DNA from 3 places in the Pedobacter sp. R-06 genome. Region 3 is predicted to be linked to each of the others. Evidence: riboswitches for the same ligand, from Rfam matches in the RefSeq annotation. Region 3 holds a riboswitch; each other region holds the start of a gene.
What was found. A riboswitch is a leader RNA that binds a small molecule or an ion and turns the genes downstream of it on or off. The one in region 3 is predicted to bind cobalamin.
Positions count from the first base shown of each region.

Region 1: it holds a riboswitch for cobalamin, as region 3 does, so the genes downstream of both, ACN9MR_RS10565 (TonB-dependent receptor plug domain-containing protein) here and metE (5-methyltetrahydropteroyltriglutamate--homocysteine S-methyltransferase) in region 3, are expected to answer to the same signal.
Region 2: it holds a riboswitch for cobalamin, as region 3 does, so the genes downstream of both, ACN9MR_RS10595 (TonB-dependent receptor plug domain-containing protein) here and metE (5-methyltetrahydropteroyltriglutamate--homocysteine S-methyltransferase) in region 3, are expected to answer to the same signal.

Region 1 covers NZ_CP183977.1:2,589,004-2,591,274, reverse strand. Annotated here, with positions in the region: gene ACN9MR_RS10565 (TonB-dependent receptor plug domain-containing protein) at 1-875, opposite strand, end outside; cobalamin riboswitch at 971-1,166, opposite strand; gene ACN9MR_RS10560 (serine hydrolase) at 1,250-2,271, shown strand, end outside.
Region 2 covers NZ_CP183977.1:2,597,366-2,599,636, forward strand. Annotated here, with positions in the region: gene ACN9MR_RS10590 (DUF5074 domain-containing protein) at 1-578, shown strand, start outside; cobalamin riboswitch at 853-1,044, shown strand; gene ACN9MR_RS10595 (TonB-dependent receptor plug domain-containing protein) at 1,142-2,271, shown strand, end outside.
Region 3 covers NZ_CP183977.1:5,703,237-5,705,507, forward strand. Annotated here, with positions in the region: gene ACN9MR_RS23105 (M14 family metallopeptidase) at 1-651, opposite strand, end outside; cobalamin riboswitch at 777-980, shown strand; gene metE (5-methyltetrahydropteroyltriglutamate--homocysteine S-methyltransferase) at 1,176-2,271, shown strand, end outside.

The DNA.
Region 1 (2,271 bases), 3.1 Mb from region 3:
CATATTCTTTGCATAAAATCGAACCTGTTGGCTACAATTGCACCTGGCAATCCCCTATCTGATAAAAATGAATAGGCCTGCGCGTGCCATTTCCCATTTCTAAACTTACCAAACAATGCGGTTTGCAAACGGAAACGCCCCACATCACCATTATTTCTTATTGCAGTGGTATCGAAAACACCATTGGTGTACCTGAATTTATATCTACCATCGGCATGTATATATTCGGTATTGATACTCGCCTTTAGCTTTTCGTTAATCTTATATTGATAAACGAGAGAAGGATTGATCAGACCGAACGATCCGCTTTTTAAACCCAGTTCTATTTTTTGATTTTGTTTTTTTTCGAAATCGGGATCTTTGGTTTTGAGATAAATACCGCTTGCAGCCGAATAACCTCTCGCCGGAATCAATAATTCGGGCTTTTGGCCATTATACAAAGAAATTTCTTCGAGATTGTTCAGCGAGAATTTACCTAAATCTACCTGCCCGTTCTGTGCATTACCAATCTGTATTCCATCCAGAAAAACTGCTGTGTGATTGGTACCTAAACTGCGTACATTCACCGTTTTCATCCCACCTATTCCGCCGTAATCTTTCAACTGCACACCTGAAAGGTAGCGGACAGCATCGGCAACAGATAAGCTGTTGATTCTTTTAAGGTCTTCAGCAGATAAAATCTGTACAGGTGTAGGCGATTTGCTTTGCTCCGTTAAGCGGTATTCTATAACCTGAACTTCTTTCAGTTGCGTTGCTTTTTTGGTGCTGTCAGTTTGTGCCCTGGTATTTAAAGGCCATAGAAATCCTGTCCATAAAATGGAAGAATATAGAAAAAACTGCATTGTGCCCGCATAGGCAGAATGTTTACTTGTCATTTTGATTGTGAGTTTAACCCACAGCCAACAGATGGAAAAGAAATGAAATACGAATACGTAAGTACATCACCCCTTAGCTTCAATCCCCGAAAGCTATGAAATATAACGCTAAGGCAGGTCTTCTGACTTACTCCCGGGTTTCCGGCCTTCCCATCCCGACAAGTCGGAACAGTGGCAGATTGATTGGAAATCCGTTAAGGAGATTACAGCTGCGGGACAGTTACAGATTTACACTGTATTCCCTTTTAATTCCGGGTGTAAAGCCGGAAACCAAAAGCGCTGCAAAAGTAGCAAAATTAAACAACATGTAAAATGCATGATGGAAAATGGCGATTTTAATAGAAAAAGCTAAATTAGGAATCAAAATTTCCACTATGAAAAGAATATTAATTGTTGCATTTTCATTTATAAGCCTATCTGTTATGGCGCAAAAAACCGATACTGTTTTTCTGAAGAAACTAATGGAAACCAGGCCAGAACTTTTTTCTGCCGTACTCAATCATCCTGATCAAAACCAGATCCAGATTCTTTATACGCAGGTTAACCGAGATGCGAAGAATAAACCCACGTTTAAAACCTTTAGCTACAATCTGGATCCGCATCATTATTTTTATCCTGCGAGTACGGTTAAACTTGCTGCCGTAATTTTTGCTTTAGAGAAAGTAAACCGGTTAAAAAGTACAGGCTTAACAATTAAAAGTGCTATGATTACCGATAGTGCCTATAAAGGACAAACGAGGGTTTTAACGGATACAAGTGCCAAAAATGGACTTCCATCAATAGAACACTACGTTAAAAAGATTTTGCTTACCAGTGATAATGATGCTTTTAACCGTTTATTTGAATTTATCGGCCGGGCAGAAATTAACGAAAAACTAAGGGCAAATGGATTAAATGATAGCCGCATTTTAAACCGTCTGGCCATTGGCGATGCAGGAGAATCGGCCAAACATACCAATCCCATCAAATTTTACAACGGAGATCATTTGGTGTATGATCAAGCTGCCCAATATGATCCAAAAGATTATGAATTGAAATTAAGCAACCTGGTAATGGGTACTGGATACATGGACAGCACTGACAAGCTGGTAAACAAACCTTTTAGTTTAGCGGGGAAAAATGCCTTCGCCATTCACGATCAACAGAAACTCATGCAGAAATTGATTTTTCCTGAGGCTTTCCCGGTTAAAGAAAGGTTTAACCTTACCAAAGAGGATTATAAACTCATTTATACTTACATGAGCAAGTATCCAACGGAAAGTGATTTCCCTAAATACGATCCGAAAGCGTTTTGGCCAACCTATGCCAAGATGTTGTATTATGGTAGAGAACACGTAACGCCAGATCCCAATATCCGCATTTTCAATAAATATGGTGATAGTTACGGCTACATTAT
Region 2 (2,271 bases), 3.1 Mb from region 3:
ATATGTGGAAGAAAGGTGATTACGTTTACTTGCTACAAACTAATGGTGCAAAGATTGTATCTGCAAGTAACTATTCGTTGGTAAAAAGTTTCTCGAACATTAACCGTGGATTCGCACAAACACCAAATGGAAAAATTTGGGCTTCAACAGGTAGCCGTTTAATTGCAATCGACAATAATTTAGACACTGCAGGTATTGCCTTAACAGTAGCTTTAGGATCTTTCGGTCTTGATGCACCAACGCGTATTACCGCGTCAACCAAAGAAAATGCAGTTTTTTATCACGCTGGAAAATCAATTTATAAATACGTTGATGGTGATAAAACATCGTTATCGCAACCGTTTATCAATATTACCGAAGATCCTTTTATGGTGTACGGTGCTATCCGTTACGATCGGAATAAAGATTATATCGTAGTTAACGGAATCCAGGGCTATGGCGCAGCTTCTACTGTAAATTATCTACTCATCTATAATGCATCAACTGGTGCTTTGGTTAAAAAAATCAAATACGGTGGTGATGGGGTAACAACTGATTTTAGTAAAATCTATTTCCCTGATTTAGCCATATTTCATTAAAATATCATTCAATAATTACCTCTCGAAGTTAAAGGTCTGCCAGTGGTGCAGGCCTTTTTTTATGGTTTCGCTAGTCCTAAAGCTAAACCTGTTATACAATTGATTAGGTATCAGGAAGTAATAGCTTCACATTTACCTCGCATTTTGTTCGGGTACTATTGTCACAACCCTGTCTTAAGTCCGAACCAACCCCGAACCAACTCCGTTTTAACCATATGCCATTCAGACGCTAAACTGTTTCCTAATCGTTCTCCTTTCTCTCCGCTCTTTTTACTACATTTGCGCTGCTTTTGGTTCCTGATGTAAAATCGGGATTAAAAGGGAATACAGTGTAAATCTGTAACTGTCCCGCAGCTGTAAGCTCTATAACGTTTTTCAATCCATAAGTCACTGTTCCGCTTATCCGGTACGGGAAGACAGAAAAACGGGAGTAAGTCAGAAGACCTGCCTTTAGCATTTAATTTCATAGCTTTCGGGGATTGAAGCTAGGATTGAGATACTTAACGTTTTTCGTATTTTCATTTCCTTTTCTATCTGTTGGCTGTGGGCAAAACCACAATCAAATGAACAAAAAAAGAATGCTAACTGTAGCCGGTCTAGGGCTAGCGCAGTTAATGGTTAGCCAGGTGGCTAATGCTCAGACACAAGACAGTCTGCAGCTTAAAGATGTTGTAATTTCTGCAACTAAAAACGATCAAAAACAATCACAAACAGGTAAAGTGGTAACCATTATCAGCCGCGAAGTATTAGAACGCAGCAACGGCAAGTCATTACCTGATTTATTAAGCGAGCAAGCTGGTATCGTTATCAGTGGGGGAAATAGTAACCAGGGCAAGGACAAAAGTATATTTACAAGGGGCGCACTTGGTGGCTACACCCTGGTGCTTATTGATGGTATCGTGCAGAATGATCCTGCAAGCATTAGCGGAACGTTCGATTTACGTCTGTTTTCTATCGATCAGATTGATCATATCGAAATCCTTAAAGGTGGCCAGTCTACCATTTACGGATCTGATGCCGTTGCAGGAGTAATCAATATCATCACTAAAAAGGGTGGACCTAAAGGAAATACCATTTACGGTGTAGCCAGTGCCGGAAGCTTCGAAACTTACAAAGGAACGATCGGCTTAAATGGTGGCGTAGAAGGTTTTTCATACAATATCAATTATACCCATTTGAAAACCGACGGAATTTCTGAAGCCGCTTTACCACAAGGAAGTGCAGCTATATTTGATAAAGATGGTTTTAAAACTGATGGTTTAAACGCAAATTTCGGGATCAAACTCGACAAAAATTTCTCAGTTAATCCGTTTTTACGTTATTTCTATGGCGATTATAAAATAGATCAGGATGGATTTACCGATGGTTTACCTGACAACAATTCTATTTTAAAACAGTTTAGTGCTGGTTTTAATGCCGAGTATAAATTAAACACAGGAAAAATAACTTTAAATTATAGTCACCAGAGTAACTCTAACAATGTAAAGTCTAGTTATGCAGGTTTTCCAAGTAATTTTTTAAACTTCGGTAAACTTAATGTGGTTGATTTATTCTACAACCAGAAATTAGGTAATAAATTAGATTTATTGGTAGGTATCGACGATAGAAAAATGAAGTTGATTACCGATACCAAAAACCCAACAACCAATATCTTCGCCGCTTACGGATCATTGTTTTTACATGATTTAAGCAT
Region 3 (2,271 bases):
TTCTTTAAGGTTTAACATAAAGAAATCGCGATTGTTATCATGACCTGCATATTTTTCATACAAAACAGGCAAACCTGAGGTTGTTCTTTTCTTTGGGTCTTTCTCCCTCATGTACCAATTGCCCACCAGTTCTTGCCCATCAGGGTTGGCATGGGTAAACAAAATGATTACGTTATCCAAAATGCGCAGGGTTTCAGGGTCTTTTCTGGAGGCAAACTCATAAGCGGTTTCGATCAGCTGATGTGCACCCACCACCTCGTTGGCGTGCAGGCCACCATCAATCCAAACTACTGCTTTACCTTCCTGGGCCAATGCTTTTGCCTGCTCCGCTGTAATTTCTGCGTGTGCCAGCTGTTGCGAAATTTCCTTGTAACGATCTAATTTCTTGAGGTTTTCTGGCGAAGAAACGATTAACATGTATTGACTTCTGCCTTCTTCGGTTTTGCCAATATCAACCAGTTTAATGCGGTCAGAACTTGCCGCGAGTTTCTTAAAATAAGCTTCTGTCTGGGTATAATTGGCCAATTGGTAATCGTCGCCAATGTCGAAACCAAAATGCGATTTTGGCGTTGGTACATCCTGCGCCAGCACCGCACAGCTATTTACCAGTAAAAAAGCAAAGCAAAGCCTTTTAAAGTAGATTTTTATCATAATAAAGTTTAGTTAGGTAATCAAATATAATAGAGAATAAGCGCTAAAAACGGCTTGCTGTAAATTTGTTACAAGTTTTAAATCCTAATCCATACATTTGCCTTGATGTAAGTTCTTAACTTTATTTTTCATCAACCGATACAGGTTCCCGGAATTACAACCGGGATTAATAGGGAATCGTGTGCAAATCACGAGCTGTCGCGCAACTGTAAATTCTGTCTTTAAAAAGACAACGGTCTTATCATTCATGCCACTGTGCCGTTTACCGGTATGGGAAGGCGATAAGATCGGGAATAAGTCAGGAGACCTGCCTATATTGAATTGACGGTGCTTTCGCGTTATAAAGTAATTGGTCAGGTCTGATTGTACACGGTAAAATTAATCATTTTATATGCTTGCTTTAAGCTTTTTGCTGATGAGTAGGCTGCTTGTGCGCGAACCTTTCCTTTTTATTTTTAACAGAAAACATTATAAAATATTGCTATGAGCTTTTAAACGATTTATTTACTTAATCTTTAAAAGAGATGCTAACGCAAAATCTGGGCTATCCGCGAATAGGTAGCCAAAGGGAATTAAAGAAAATCTGCGAAAATTACTGGGCAGATAAAACTGGGTACAAAAATGTGCTTCAGGTGGGAAAAAACATTCGCCACGAAAACTGGAACCTTCAAAAAGAAGCTGGAATTGATGTCATTCCTTCGAACGACTTTTCTTTTTATGATCATGTGCTCGATCATTCTTTAACTTTTGGGGCCATCCCGAAAAGGTACAACGAGGTGATCCTGAAAAAAGGAAATTCAGAGCTTGATCTCTATTTTGCTATGGCAAGAGGTTATCAAAAAGAGGGATTAGATGTAGTAGCGATGGAAATGACCAAATGGTTTGATACCAATTACCATTACATCGTTCCTGAATTTTACAAAGATCAGCCTTTTAAACTTTTCTCTACCAAAATTATCGATGAGTTTTACGAGGCAAAACAATTGGGCATTACTACAAAACCTGTTTTAATCGGCCCGGTTTCTTACCTTTTATTGGGAAAAGAAAAAGAATCCGGCTTTGAAAAGATCGACCTGATCAAAAATCTCCTTCCGGTTTATATCGAGATTTTATCGCGCTTAGATGCTTTGGATGTAGAATATGTCCAGTTTGATGAACCTTTTTTGACTTTAGACCTTACCGAAAAAGACAAGAAAGCTTACGAATATGCCTATAAAGAGATCAGAAAAGCTTTTCCTGGGTTAAAAATTGTTTTGGCTACTTATTTTGAAGGCTTGGGCAATAATTTAGCACTAACTACCTCATTACCGGTCAATGTTTTACATATCGACCTGGTACGTGCTGAGGGTCAATTGACGGATATTTTAGCTTCGTTAAAGGAAGATACCACTCTTTCGTTAGGTTTGGTAGACGGAAGAAACATCTGGAAAAATGATTTCGAAAAATCCGTTTCAATCATTAATCAAGTTGTAGAAAAAAGAGGCCCGGATAAAGTATGGATCGCCCCATCCTGTTCCTTAATCCACTCACCAGTTGATTTAGACAATGAAACCAATGAGCAAAATCTTTCGGCTGAAATTAAACAGTGGCTGGCTTATGCGAAACAAAAAATTGCGGAGG